DNA from 2 places in the Streptomyces angustmyceticus genome. Region 1 is predicted to be linked to the other one. Evidence: riboswitches for the same ligand, from Rfam matches in the RefSeq annotation. Region 1 holds a riboswitch; the other holds the start of a gene.
The links. A riboswitch is a leader RNA that binds a small molecule or an ion and turns the genes downstream of it on or off. The one in region 1 is predicted to bind cobalamin.

Region 2: it holds a riboswitch for cobalamin, as region 1 does, so the genes downstream of both, metE (5-methyltetrahydropteroyltriglutamate--homocysteine S-methyltransferase) here and K7396_RS27770 (cobalamin biosynthesis protein) in region 1, are expected to answer to the same signal.

The regions. Positions count from the first base shown of each region.
Region 1 is NZ_CP082945.1:6,226,271-6,233,422, reverse strand. Features, by position in the region: gene K7396_RS27785 (extracellular solute-binding protein) at 1-459, opposite strand, end outside; gene K7396_RS27780 (caspase family protein) at 456-3,089, opposite strand; gene K7396_RS27775 (hypothetical protein) at 3,095-3,538, opposite strand; cobalamin riboswitch at 3,744-3,891, shown strand; gene K7396_RS27770 (cobalamin biosynthesis protein) at 4,043-5,101, shown strand; gene K7396_RS27765 (cobyric acid synthase) at 5,112-6,653, shown strand; gene K7396_RS27760 (putative cobaltochelatase) at 6,725-7,152, shown strand, end outside.
Region 2 is NZ_CP082945.1:1,770,108-1,777,259, forward strand. Features, by position in the region: gene K7396_RS08260 (MarR family winged helix-turn-helix transcriptional regulator) at 192-656, shown strand; gene K7396_RS08265 (streptophobe family protein) at 746-2,050, opposite strand; gene K7396_RS08270 (L,D-transpeptidase family protein) at 2,558-3,739, shown strand; gene K7396_RS08275 (hypothetical protein) at 3,755-4,204, opposite strand; gene K7396_RS08280 (aldo/keto reductase) at 4,426-5,484, opposite strand; cobalamin riboswitch at 5,630-5,846, shown strand; gene metE (5-methyltetrahydropteroyltriglutamate--homocysteine S-methyltransferase) at 6,001-7,152, shown strand, end outside.

The sequences.
Region 1 (7,152 bases):
CTTGCGGTAGTAGAGCAGCCCGGCGTCGGTGTTGAACGGGACGCCCCACACCTTGCCGCCGTACTCGACCGTCTTGGCCACGCTGTCGAGGAAGTCGCCGTCCAGATGGTCGGCCCAGGGGCGGATGACGCCCGCCTCGGCGAACTCCGCGGTCCAGGCGACATCGAGGTTGAGCACGTCGTAGCCGCCGTTGCCGGACTGGCCGGCCGCCAGCAGCTGGCTGCGCTGGCCGTCGGCGGTGTCGGGGAGTTTGACGATCCGGACCGTGCGGCCGTGCTCCTTCTCCCAGGCGCGGATCAGGTCCTGGCGGATGCCGGAGCTGCTGAGGTCGCTGCCGGTGGCGAGGACGATCGCGCCCCGCTCCGGGCCGGTGGGCTCCCCCGCCGTGCAGCCGCCGGCCGCCGGCAGGAGCGCCAGGCAGACCAGGACGGCCCCCGTCCGGGCGCGCGGGATGGTCATCGGTCCCCCTTGGTGGCCGTGCCGATGGAGGCGATCCGCCCGGCGAGCGTGTCGACGGCCTGCGGGCCGCTGGGCACGCACTGGCCGTGGGAGGCGTCGGCCAGGTGCTGGAGGGCGAAGGTGTCGCAGCCCGACTTGCCCATCACCAGCGCCAGGACGGGGACGTCGGGCCCGTCCTCGACGAGGGTGCCGAGGGTGCGCTCCACGCCCGCCGCGCGCCCGGCCGCGCCGTCGTCCTGGTCCAGGACGAGCACGATGGCCTTGTTGGTGGCCGGGGAGGTCTTCATCGTCCGCAGGGCCCGGGTCAGCGCCTCCTCCATCGCGGCGCCGTGGTCGACCAGTTCACCGTCCGGGCGGCTCGCGATCCGGTCCAGGGCGGCCCGGCCCCGGGCGGGATCGGCGCTGCCGAGCGGGACGAGTTCGCGCACCGCGTCGCGGTCCCCGGGGCGGGCGCGGTCGGGGAAGGTCCACAGGCCGTAGGTGTGCCGTGGTCCGGCCAGTTCCACGGCCCGCCCGGCCGCGCCGAGGGCGACCGGGAGCTTGCCGTTCTCCGCCATGGAGGTGGAGGCGTCCAGGAGGATCAGCACCTGGCTGGAGCGCTGTGCCTTGTCGTAGCCGTCCAGGACCCGGGAGACCTGTTCGGGGTCCGCGGTGAAGGGGACCGTGGGGGCGACGAGGGGACTGACGTCCGCGCGGCTGTCCAGCAGCGGCGAGCCCCGGCGCGGGCCGCTGTCGCGCACCCCGCGGTAGCCCTGGGCGGTCAGCGTGCGCTGGCCGCCGTCCGGCTCGCGCAGCCAGGTCGCGAAGCGGGCCACGGCGGCCTGCCGCGGGGCGGCGTCCGCGGTGCCGTGCCAGTCGACGCGGATCAGGGGGTGGTCGAGCGCGGGGACGTTGCCGGGGTAGTAGGCGATGTACCGGTCGCGCAGCGGGAGCGGGGAGTCCAGGGCGGGGCAACTGCCGATGGCGTGGCCCAGGTTGTAGTCGGCGAGGGACTTCTCCGAGACCAGGGGCGCGGACCTCGTCCGGTCGACGGAGCCGGCGGCGTCGGTGTCGGGCCGCAGCGAACACAGCAGTTCGGTGCTGCCCGCGTACTGGCTGCCGGGGGCGGCGAGGCGCTCCTCGGCCTGCCGGGCGAGGGCGGGGTCGGGGGTGCCCGCCGACGCGGCGTCCGAGCCGTCGCGGGCGAGGTAGAGGCCGAGGGTGTGCAGCAGGCCGGTGCCGGACAGGACGGGGCTGGGCCGCAGCAGCCTGAGGTCGCGGTGGTCGCGGTCGGTGCCGGTGAGCAGCTCGGGCCAGGACGCGCCGGCCGGTTCGACGTCGTCCAGCCGCCGGGGCGCCGGGATGCCGACGACGAGGGGGGTGTAGGCGACCGGGGCGGTGTAGTGGAGGGTGGCCGGGGAGCCCTTGGGGGGCATGCCGCGGCGAGCCTCGTCGTAGTCGGCGGTGGACTCCGGGATCCAGATGTCGGGCTGCGGTCCCGGCCGGTAGAGGGGGTCGGTGACCTGGCCGCCCGGCCGGTCCTCGCCGGTGCCGCGGGCCTCGCCCTGCCAGCGGTCGGCGGCCGCGAAGCCCTGGTCGACCTGGTCCTTGGCGGCGGAGTACACGGTGATCTGGGCGCGCCGGCAGCCGTCGGGGAGGTCGCCCTCGCCGCTCAGCGGCCGGGTGTTGGCCTCGGACATCTCGTAGTCGAAGGCGGCCCGGCGCAGCGCGGGTTCGGCCTCGGGGGCGGTGAGCAGCCGCAGTTCGAGGGCGGGCGGGCAGGGCGCCTCGCGGTCCGGGAGCGTGAGCAGGACGACGCCGCTGGTGGCCGGGACGAGGACGATCGCGAGGATCAGCAGGATCCTGGGCCAGTGCCGGACGTACGCCTTCAGGCGGCGCCGCAACCGGATCCGCAGCGGGGTCGGCGGGCGGGCCTCGGGGGTGGCGAAGGACAGCACGACGTCGTCGACGGTGTTCTGCTTGGCCGAGCGCGGCTCCCACACGTCGCCCATCGGGGTGCGTTCCGCGGCCAGTTGGTCGCGCAGGGAGCGGACGAGGTCCTCGAAGGTGACGAACCGTTTGCCGGGTACGCCCTGCTGCAGGGTCCGCACCAGGGCGCGGTTGAAGACGCTGCCGCCGGTGGGTTCCTCGCCGCTGAAGATGCGGCGGTTGGGCTGCGCGGCCATCAGCAGCGAGGTGGGTTTGCGGCAGGCGTAGAAGGCCTCGCTCGCGTTGCCCGCGTAGCAGCACTCCAGGACGATCACGATCCGGTCGGCGCGTGCGTTGTCCAGGTAGGGCAGCACCATGTCCTGCCAGGAGACGGTCTTGTGGCGCGGTTCCGAGGCGCCGACGGTCAGCTGCAGATTGCCGCCGTCGCGGCCCACCCGGCCGTGGCCGGAGAAGTACACCAGCAGCAGTCCGCGGGCCTCCTGGGTGACGGCGTCCAGCGCCTGTTCCACCTCCCAGGGCTCCTGGGGGCGGCAGACGACGACCTCGCCGCGGGTGAACAGGTCGGTGCCGGGGGCGAGCAGGGCGCGTTCGAGTTCCTGCGCGTTGTCCTTCACCGCGGGGAGCGGGGGCAGGTGCCGGTAGTCGTCGACGCAGATCAGCAGCGCCCGGTTGACCTTGCCCCGCGCGTCGTATTCGGACATCCGGCTCAGTCCCCGGCGGTGCTGCCGCTCCCGTCCGCCGGGCTGCCGGGATCGGGGTGTTCGGGGGCCGCGGCGTCCGGGCCCGCCTCGTCGAGCGGCCGCGGGTCGCCGTCGCCGGCCCCGACCGCGACGGCGGGCCGTTCGCCGGTGTCGCGCTCCTCCCGGCGCCGTCGCAGCCACTCCTGCAGGGCGATGCCGAGGCTCTTGGTGATCTCGGCGGCCACCGCACCGACGACGACCAGGATCAGGTCGTCGACGCCGACGGCCATGTCGCCCGGCCCGTCCGCGCCCCCGCCGGCGGGCCGCGGCCGCAGCAGCCAGTCGTGCCGGCGCCGGTCCAGCCACGGCTCGCGCTCCAGCCACGCCTTGAGGTCCTCGATGTCCTGTTCGGGATTGTTCGTGCCCGTGATCCTGATGCGGATCTCATGTCGGTCAGCGCGCTGCGGCATCCCCCGGCCCCCTTCCGGCGGCCCCGTCGCCGCCGTGCACCAGATAGTGACGCGGGATCAGGTGCGCGGGCAACCGTGGGTGATGCCGCCACCACGCTGTGGCGTGCGCCACAGTGCCTGCCACAGGGCTGCGTCGCAGGTCAAGAGTGAGTTGACGGGCATTCGCGGGACGTGGTGGACTGCCGGAGCCATTCGGCGACAGCTGAGGAAGTCCGGTGCGAATCCGGCGCGGTCCCGCCACTGTCACCGGGGAGCGTTCCTCCAGCGAAGGCCACGGTCCGCCTCGCCTGCGTCCGCCGACGCACGCGGGACTGGAAGGCCGGAGGGCCGCCGATCCGGGGAGCCAGGAGACTCTGGTCGCCGACACGTCGAGCCAGGGCGCGGACCCTGAGTGAGGACATACCGCCATGCCCGGCTGCCCGTCGAGAGCCCCACTGCCCGCTGCCGCAGGGCCCCTTCGAGGCGTGGCACGTCGTGGACACGCCCTGGCGGCGGTCTGATCCGGTGCGCGGCGAACACGCGGGATATGCGTGCGGCGCGGCCCTCGGCTTTCTCGGCGACCTGATCGCGGCGGACCCCCGGCGCGGCCATCCCGTGGCCGCTTTCGGCCGGGCCGCGGCCGCCGTCGAACGCCGCCTCTGGCGCGACCACCGCGGCTGGGGAGCGGCGCACACCGTGCTGTGCGCGGGCGGTGCCGCCGCCGGTGCCGCGCTGGTGCGGCGCGCCGTACGCTCCGCCCCTGCCCCCCTGCGCGACGGTGCCGGGATCGCGCTGACCGCGGCGACGGCCTGGGCCGTGCTGGGCGGCACCTCGCTCGGCCGGGAGGCGCGGGCCGTCGGCGGGGCGCTGGCGGCGGGCGACCTCGACGTGGCGCGGGAGCGGCTGCCCCATCTGTGCGGGCGCGACCCGCAGGCGCTGGACGGGCCCCAGATGGCCCGCGCGGTGGTGGAGTCGGTCGCCGAGAACACCTCGGACGCCGTGGTGGGCGCCCTGGTCTGGGGCGCGCTGGGCGGCGTGCCCGGCCTGGTGGCGTTCCGGGCGGTGAACACCCTGGACGCGATGGTGGGGCACAAGTCGCCGCGCCACCGCCGCTTCGGCTGGGCCTCGGCCCGGCTCGACGACCTCGCCGGCTGGCCCGGCTCCCGGCTGACCGCCGCCCTCACGGTGCTCGCGGGCCCCGACCGGCGCGGTGCGCTGCGGGCCTGGCGGGCGGACGGCGGTGCGCACCCGAGCCCCAACGCGGGCCCCGTGGAGGCGTCGTTCGCGGGCGCGCTGGGCGTCCGGCTGGGCGGCACGCTGGCGTACGGCGGGCGGGTGGAGCACCGGCCGGTGCTCAACGACGGGGCGCCGCCGGTCGCGGTGCCCGACATCGAACGGGCCGTGCGGCTCTCGCGCCGGGTGAGTGCCCTGGCGCTGGTGACGACGGTGGCGGCGCGGCTGGCGGCCGGTGCGGTGCGGCGGGCCCCGTCGTCCGTCTCCCGCCGGGCCGCGGGTGCGAGGACACGCGCGGCGGTGGGCGCACTGGCGCGCACGGCTCACGACAGCCGGGGCCCCGGCGCATGAGGAGGACCCGGTGAACGGGCGGTTCGAGGCATCCGGCGGTGCCGTCGGCGGTGGCCTGTTGGTGGCCGGCACGACGTCCGACGCCGGCAAGAGCGTGGTGACGGCGGGCATCTGCCGCTGGCTGGTCCGGCAGGGCGTGCGGGTGGCGCCGTTCAAGGCCCAGAACATGTCGCTGAACTCGTTCGTCACGCGCGAGGGCGCGGAGATCGGGCGGGCCCAGGCGATGCAGGCGGCCGCGGCGCGGGTGGAGCCGAGCGCGCTGATGAACCCGGTCCTGCTCAAGCCCGGCAGCGACCGCAGCAGCCAGGTGGTGCTGCTGGGGAAGCCGGTGGGCGAACTCAGCGCCAAGGGCTACCACCAGGGGCGCCAGGAGCAGTTGCTCGGCACGGTCACCGACTGCCTGGCGGAGCTGCGGCGCACCCACGACGCGGTGATCTGCGAGGGCGCCGGCAGCCCCGCCGAGATCAACCTGCGGCGCACCGACATCGTGAACATGGGGCTGGCGCGGGCCGCCCGGATCCCGGCGGTGGTGGTCGGTGACATCGACCGCGGCGGGGTGTTCGCCTCCTTCTTCGGCACCACCGCGCTGCTGTCGAAGGAGGACCAGGCGCTGGTCGCCGGGTACCTCGTCAACAAGTTCCGCGGCGATGTGACGCTGCTGGAGCCTGGCCTCGACATGCTGCGCGGCCTGACGGGGCGGCAGACGCTGGGCGTGCTGCCCTTCTCGCACGGCCTGGGCATCGACGAGGAGGACGGCCTGCGGGTGTCGCTGCGGGGCGCGGTGCGCGAGAGCGTGGTGGCCCCGCCGCACGGCGCCGAGGTGCTGCGGGTGGCGGTCTGTGCCGTCCCCCTGATGTCGAACTTCACGGACGTGGACGCGCTGGCCGCGGAACCGGGCGTGGTGGTGCGGTTCGTGGACCGGGCCGAGGAGCTGGCCGACGCGGACCTGGTGGTGCTGCCGGGGACCCGGGGCACGGTCCGGGCCCTGGCGTGGCTGCGCGAGCGCGGGCTGGCGGACGCGATCGCCCGGCGGGCCGCCGAGGGCCGCCCGGTGCTGGGCATCTGCGGCGGCTTCCAGATGCTGGGCGAGCGCATCGAGGACGACGTCGAGTCGAAGGCGGGCGTGGTCGACGGGCTGGGGCTGCTGCCGGTGCGGGTGCGGTTCGCGGTGGAGAAGACCCTGGCGCGGCCGGCCGGCGAGGCGCTGGGCGAGCCGGTGACCGGCTACGAGATCCACCACGGTGTCGCCGAGGTGACCGGCGGCGACGAGGAGTTCCTCGACGGGTGCCGGAGCGGCTCGGTCTGGGGCACGCACTGGCACGGCTCGCTGGAGAGCGACGGCTTCCGCCGGGCCTTCCTGCGGCGGGTCGCGGCCGGCGCGGGCCGGGCGTTCGTCCCGGCCCCGGACACCTGCTTCGAGGCGCTGCGCGAGGAGCAGCTGGACCGGCTGGGCGATCTGATCGAGGAGCACGCGGACACCGCCGCGCTGCTGCGGCTGATCGAACAGGGAGTACCGGAGGGGCTGCCGTTCGTGCCTCCGGGGGCGCCATGAGGGTACGCACGGGAGGGACCGCCACGGACACCGACGACGCAGCCGGCCGACGATCTGGAGGACGACACAGCATGACGACCGCGCACAACACGACCCCGCAGTACCCCTTCACCGCGGTGGTCGGCATGGACGACCTGCGCCTCGCGCTGCTGCTGAACGCGGTGAGCCCGGCAGTGGGCGGCGTGCTGGTCCGCGGTGAGAAGGGCACCGCCAAGAGCACCGCCGTACGCGCGCTGGCGTCGCTGATGCCGCCGGTGGACGTGGTCGGCGGCTGCCGGTTCGCCTGCGCCCCGGCCGCGCCCGACCCCGGCTGCCCCGACGGGCCGCACCAGGCCGCCGCCGTCGAGGAGCGCCCGACGCGGATGGTCGAACTGCCCGTCGGCGCCTCCGAGGACCGGCTGGTGGGCGCGCTGGACATCGAGCGGGCGCTGTCCGAGGGCGTGAAGGCCTTCGAGCCGGGCCTGCTGGCGGACGCGCACCGCGGCATCCTCTACGTCGA
Region 2 (7,152 bases), 4.5 Mb from region 1:
CCGTGCCGGGGAGGGCAACCGGACGGAGAAAGGGTTCCCGCGGCGGCCGGATATCGCCGGCCGGGTGCCTGCGGTGGCCTCAGGCTCCGGGGATGCGGTTCCCGCGACCCGGGTGGGGCACGGTTACCATGGCAACAGAGTGCCAAGATGGCGCCATGTTGCCATATGCCGGAGAGAGGGCGGGAGCGACGATGTCCGACGAGTTGGCTCTGCTGGTGGCGGACGTGTTCGAGGCGGCGGGGGCGCTGCGGCGTTCGGGGGAGGCGTTCGCCGCTGCCGAGGGGCAGACCCAGGCCCGTTGGCAGTTGATGAGCGCGGTGTCGGAGGAGGCGCTCACGGTGCCGCAGGCGGCCCGGCGCCTCGGCATCGCCCGGCAAGGGGTCCAGCGCGTGGCCAACGACCTGACGGACGCGGACCTGGCGGAGTTCCTGCCCAACCCGGACCACCGCACCTCCCCGCTGCTGGCCCTGACGTCCGAAGGGCACACCACCCTGCGCAGGATCACCGCCCGCGCGGAGGCCGCCCACCGGGTCATCGCCCCGAAGCTCCCCGAGGAGGACCTCTCCGGCGTCCGTGCCCTCCTGCAGCGCCTCACCGAGGAGGTGCGGAACTACGGGACCGGGCCGGAGGAGGGCGGGAAGACCGCGGCGGGGTGAGGGCGGGGTCGGCGGGGCCCCGGGGGCGACGCCTGCCGTGTCGTTCGCCGTACCGCTCCAGGCGGCGCGTCACCGTGCCCGCCGCACCGCTACTCCCGTCCCACCTCGCCCGGATGGCGTACCCGTCGCGCCGGGAGGCTGCCGAGGTAGCCGGTGGCCACTCCCCAGGCGAGGCCGACGCCCACGAGCCGGAGGAGTTGGGGCTCCAGGGTGACCCGGCCGCCCAGGTCGCCGCCGAGGTCGCCGACGCCGATCAGGGAGAGCCCGTAGTGGGCGGAGATGCGGGTGAGCAGGCCGACGACGAGCAGGGTGAGCGCCAGGGCGACGGCCATCTCGACGGCGTGCCGCCAGGCCGGCCGCCGGGCCGGGGAGCGGACCGCCGCGGTGAAGGCGGCGACGAGCAGCACCACGGCCGCCACCGGCACCAGGATCCACGCCCGGCCGTCGTGCTCGGACAGCGAGCCGAGATCGAGGGTCTGCTGCCCGTGGGTGCGGAGGATCTGGTCGAGGACGTGCGGCAGGGGCAGTCCGATGGCCTTGTCGACATGCCCCGCCCACGCGCCGCCGGTGCCGATGCCCAGCGCCATCCAGGTGAGGTTGGGCAGTCCGAGGAACAGGGCGGCGAAGGTGTCGGCCGGGCGGTCCTTGGTGATCAGCTCGACGATGCCGATGACCAGCCCGATCGCGACGTAGACGAGCAGCGTCAGCAGCATCGCGAAGGCGGGCGGCCGCACCGAGTCCTGGAAGCGCAGCAGTTGCGGGGAGAGCGGGGCCCGGCGCGAGACCGCGAAGGCCAGGACGAGCAGCGCCAGCACCCACACCAGTGCGACCCCGAGCGTGGCGGGCACATCGGCGCGGAAGCCGACGGTGGGGGTGGCGCCCAGTTCGGCGCCGAGCCGGTCGGCGAGGTCGTTGCCCACGGAAATCCGGAAGCTGTGCCGGGCGGCGAACGTGAGCAGCAGCAGAAGCACCAGCCAGCACACGGCCGTTCGGGCGATCCGGGCGAGCAGTTCCTTGGTACCGGCCACCGCGCGGTGGCGCAGCGGCCGCAGGAAGAGGACGGCGGTCACCAGCGCTCCGGCGAGCGTGACCGACAGCGGTACGACATCCAGGGCGGCACCGGCCTGTGCCAGGCCGCCGATGTCGCCGAAGAGGCCGACCGAGCCGCCGGCCGCGACCAGTACGGTGGCCGCGACCACGGAGGGGAACGCCCCGCCGGGCAGGTCCGCGGCGCCCGCCGCCCACAGGCCGAGCACGGCGACCACGAGCATGGTGACGACGCCCGCCACGGCCGCGCCGAGGGCCTCCGCCCAGGCCCGCAGGGCGGGCGGTGCGCCACGGCGGCGTACCGGGCCCGGCGAACCGGCCGACGCGGGGCCTCGCAGCTGGCTCACGTTCTCTCCTGCCGGTCACGGGACCGCGTACCGGCGGTCCGCCTGGAAGGACGCGGGTGGCCGCCGTGCGCTGCCCGGCACGGCGCCGGCCGCCCTGTGCCGCCCCGCCCGGAGCCGGTACGGATACCGCTCGGCGGCGGTTCCGGTACGTCTCCCGCGTACGCGGCGTGCACGCACCACCGTAGACACCGGCGCGGCCCCCCGCTCGCGGACGCCGCGGAGCCACCCGGGCGGGGCAAGCCGCAGCCGGCCGTCCGCCCCTCGCCCGTCCGGCCGGTGCGCCGAGGGGCCGGCCCGCCGCTGCGCCGCGGCCCTCCGGCGCCGCTTTGCTCCGCTGTGGCCCCCGATATCGAACTGTGTCCTAATACACCGCCGCTCCGGACAACCGCGGACGCGGACAACCCCTCTGCCTGTACGTGGCGGATGCACGGACAGCCCACGACGGTCACCCCCGTACGGGGGCCGTGCCCCGCCACTGTCAGTCGTTCTGCTCTGGAGGGAACCCCCGTGTACGCCGGACCACGCCGCCACCCCACCCGGTTGATACCCGCCCTGATAGCGGCGGGCACGCTGCTGACCGCGTGCGGCCCGGGCGCTGACGGGCCGAAGGCGGACGAGCCCGCGGCGAAGGTGACCGTCACCCCGGCCGCCGGCACCACCTCGGCCAAGCTCGGCTCGGAGATATCCGTGCGGGCCGACGGCGGCAAGCTCACCTCCGTCGAGGTCGAGGACGACAAGGGCGGCAAGGTCGCCGGACGGCTCGCCGGTGACGGGGTGTCATGGAAGTCGGACGGCAAGGTCAGGCCGCAGACGACGTACACCGTGCGGACCAAGACGAAGTCGTCGAAGGGCAAGGAGTCGTCGGCCACCTCGAAGTTCACCACGGAGCGGGCCGACAAGGTCAACAAGCTCACCAACACGCCCGGCGGCGGGCAGACCGTGGGCACCGGAATGCCGATCTCGATCCTCTTCGACCACCCGGTGGCCAAGGACTCGCGCGCGGAGATCGAGAAGGCCCTGAAGGTCACCACCCAGCCGAAGGTCGAGGGTGCGTGGGGCTGGGTCAAGGACTACTCCGGCAAGGACCGCATCGACTGGCGCCCCAAGGACTACTGGCCCACCGGCACCAAGGTCTCCGTCAAGGGCGCCCTGTCCGGGATCGACTCCGGTGACGACGGCGGCTGGTTCGCCCGCGACTACAACTTCGGCTTCCGCATCGGCGCCGACCACAAGGCCGTCATCGACGTGCCCGCGCACCAGCTGACCATGTACGAGAACGGCAGGAGCGTCGGCACCATCACCGGTTCCGCGGGCTCCCCGCAGGACCCGACCCGCGGCGGTGTGCACACCGTGCGCAGCAAGAACGCGGCCGAGACCATGGACTCCGCCACCATCGGCCACGGCAGCGAATGGATGCTGGACTCCAAGTGGGTCACGCACCTCACCGCGTCCGGGACCTTCCTGCACTCCGCGCCGTGGAACAAGTCGCTCGGCGTGGTCAACAACAGCCACGGCTGTTTCGGCATGTCCACCTCGGACGCCAAGAAGGTCTACGACTTCCTGTCGATCGGCTCCACGGTCGAGGTGAAGGGCACCACCAACACCAACAAGACCGACGTCGGCAACGGCCTGGAGGTCTGGCAGGAGAACTGGCAGCAGTGGCAGCAGCGCAGCGCGCTGGGGCACTGACCGGGCGGCCGCCCGTCACCTGCGGTCCCTGCGGGGGCCGCGGGTGCGGGTGAGCAGCAGGAAGCCGGTGGCCAGGAAGGCGACGGCCTGGCCCAGGGCCGCGAGCTTCTTGTCGGCGCTCCAGTGCGGTTCGTACATGTCCGGCAGCGGGCCGGGCGCGCCGAAGTCCACGTAGGTGTACAGGAGCAGCAGCGCGAATCCGCCGGTCGCGACGAGCCAGGCGAAGGTGTCGCCGGCCGGCCGCCGCCAGACCAGCACGAACAGGGCGGCGAGCGCGGCGAGCGCGGCCTCGACGCGGAAGAGCATGCCCTGGCCGATGGTCGCCGTGACCGCGTCGTACCGGCCGGCGAGCCGGGCGTGGACGAAGGCGTCAAGGGCCAGTCCGGCCGCCGCCAGCAGCCGTGCGGCATCGCGGACGATCCGGCCGGGCCGCCCCCGCCGCGGGGCCGAGTGGTCTGGTGCCACGGCTCCTCCAAGCCTCTCGGTGCGTGGCGGTGGCCGGGTCAGCGGACGGTGAGCGTGGCCTTCGTGTACCGGTGGGTCGTGCCGGTGCGCACCCCCTCAATAGACCGCAGACGCCGCCGCCCGGCCATCCGGGCGGCGGCGTTCGGCGTAGTGGGCGGCTGGGAACCGGCCGGGGCGTATGCGACGCGCGCCGGGCCGTGCGCCGCGGCAGCCGTTGCCCGTCAGCGGATCTCGTTCGCCGTGCGGCGGTAGGTGGAGCGGCGGTCCTCGATCCGGTCCCACCGGTCGCCGTAGACGGTCTCGGTGATGCCCGGCTCCCGCAGGAAGTCGTGCGGGAAGCCCAGCGGTACCGCGCTGCACCGGTCGAGCCGTGCCAGTGCGTCGGCGTCGAGCGTGACGTCCACGGCGGCGAGGTTGTCGCGGAGCTGGCTCTCCTTGGTGGCGGCGATGATCGGGATGATGTTGCCGGGCCGGCTGCGCAGCCAGGCCAGCGCCACCTGCGCCGGGCTCCAGCCGCCCTGCTCGGCGACCTCCAGCACCGCGGTGACGGTCTCCTCCGCGTTGTGGTCGCGCTGGTTCTCCTCGCCCACGACGTCGCGCCGGCCCGGCTCGCCGCGGCGGTACTTGCCGGTGAGCCGGCCGGCCGCGAGCGGCGCCCAGGCCAGCACGGCCAGGTCGAAGGCGCGGGCCTGCGGCAGCAGTTCGCGCTCCGGCGTCCGCTCCAGCAGGTTGTAGCGCAACTGCGAGCCCGCGAACGCGGTCCAGCCGCGCAGCTCGGCGAGGGTGTTGGCCTGCGCGATCTCCCAGGCCGGCCAGTCGGACACCCCGACGTAGAGCACCTTTCCCGACCGCACCACGTCGTCCAGCGCCCGCATCACCTCCTCCACGGGCGTGAAGTTGTCCCGTGCGTGCACCCACAGCACATCGAGGTGGTCGGTGCGCAGCCGGCCGAGGCTCTCCTCCACCGACCGGACCAGGTTCTTGCGGTGGTTGCCCGCCGCGTTCACCTCGCCCTTGCGGGTGGCGCAGGTGTACTTCGTCGCCAGCACGAAGCTGTCCCGGCGGCCTTCGAGCAGCTCCCCGAGGATCCGCTCCGAGGTGCCGTCGGTGTAGATGTTGGCGGTGTCGAGGAAGTTGCCGCCCGCCTCCGCGTAGGCGTTCAGGATGCGGCCGCTGGTGTCCTTGCCGGCGCCCCAGCCCCAGTCGTCGCCGATGGTCATGGCGCCCAGGCTCAGCTCGCTCACCCGCAGGCCGGTCCTGCCGAACAGTGTGTAACGCATGTGGTTCCCTTCGATCGGCGCAGCTCTCCGGTGGTGCGCTCACGCTAGGAGCTGGAGCGCACTCCAGCGCAAGGCGCGGCCCGGCGGCGTCCGGGTCCGGCCGGGTGGGGGGATCGGGCCGGGCGGGGCGTTGACGGCGGGGGTTAGTGTGGGCGGAGCAACTGGTTCGCCCTGCCCGCCAGGCAGGCGCGTCGCAAGAGGGAACCCGGTGGGAATCCGGGACTGCCCCGCAGCGGTGAGTGGGAACGACCGCCGTCATACGCACTGGGCCCGGCCGGGTCTGGGAAGCGACGGCCAGTAGGTGTCCGCCCTTGGCGGATGTGCCCATGAGTCCGAAGACCTGCCAGTGCCCCCGCGCGACCGCGCGGGGAGATCTCGGTGACCTCGAGGGCGGGTCGGCGGACATCGGACGGGTATCTCCGGCCTCGCAGGCGCCGGGTCCGTCCGGTTTGCCGTTCCTTCGCGCCCTCGGCCCGTCCCGGGGTCCATGGAGACATACTCGCGAAGGAGAGTTCCGTGACCAGCACGTCCGCGGCCGCGGCCGCACGCGCCACCGTGCACGGCTACCCCCGCCAGGGGCCGAACCGTGAACTGAAGAAGGCCATCGAGGGCTACTGGCAGGGCGGGGTCGGCGCCGACGCCCTGCGCGCCACCGCCGCCGAACTGCGCCGCGACACCTGGCGGCAGCTCGTCGGGGCCGGCGTCCACGAGGTGCCGACCGGCGACTTCTCGTACTACGACCACGTCCTGGACACCAGCGTGATGGTCGGCGCCGTCCCGGCCCGACACCGCGACGCGGTGGCCGCCGACCCCCTCGACGGGTACTTCGCGATGGCCCGCGGCACCCAGGACGTGGCGCCGCTGGAGATGACCAAGTGGTTCGACACCAACTACCACTACCTGGTGCCGGAGTTGGGACCCGATACGGTCTTCGCCGCGGACTCCGCCCAGCAGGTCGGTGAGCTGGCCGAGGCGCTCGCGCTCGGTGCGGCCGCCCGCCCGGTCCTCGTCGGGCCGGTCACCTACCTGCTGCTGGCCAAGCCGGCGCCCGGTGTCGCGGCCGGCTTCGATCCGCTGACGCTGCTCGACCGGCTGCTGCCCGTCTACGCCGAGGTGCTCGCCGACCTCCGGGCGGCCGGCGCCGACTGGGTGCAGCTGGACGAACCGGCCCTGGTGCAGGACCGCTCCCCCGCCGTCCTGAACGCCGCCGCCCGCGCCTACCGCGACCTCGGCACGCTCCCGGACCGCCCCCGGCTGCTGGTCGCCTCGTACTTCGACCGGCTGGGCGAGGCGCTGCCGGTGCTGGCCAAGGCCCCCGTCGAGGGGCTGGCGCTGGACTTCACCGGTGCCGCGGCCGGCAATCTGGGGGATCTGGCGGCGGTCGGCGGGCTGCCCGGCAAGCGGCTGGTGGCCGGTGTCGTGGACGGCCGCAATGTCTGGATCAACGACCACGAGAAGTCGCTGGCCACCCTGGGGACGCTCCTCGGCCTGGCCGACCGGGTCGATGTGGCGTCGTCCTGCTCGCTGCTGCACGTCCCGCTGGACGCCGCCGCCGAGCGCGACATCGACCCGCAGATCGCCCGCTGGCTGGCCTTCGCCCGGCAGAAGACCGCGGAGATCGTGACCCTGGCGCGCGGGCTGGCGCAGGGCACCGGCGCCATCGCGGCC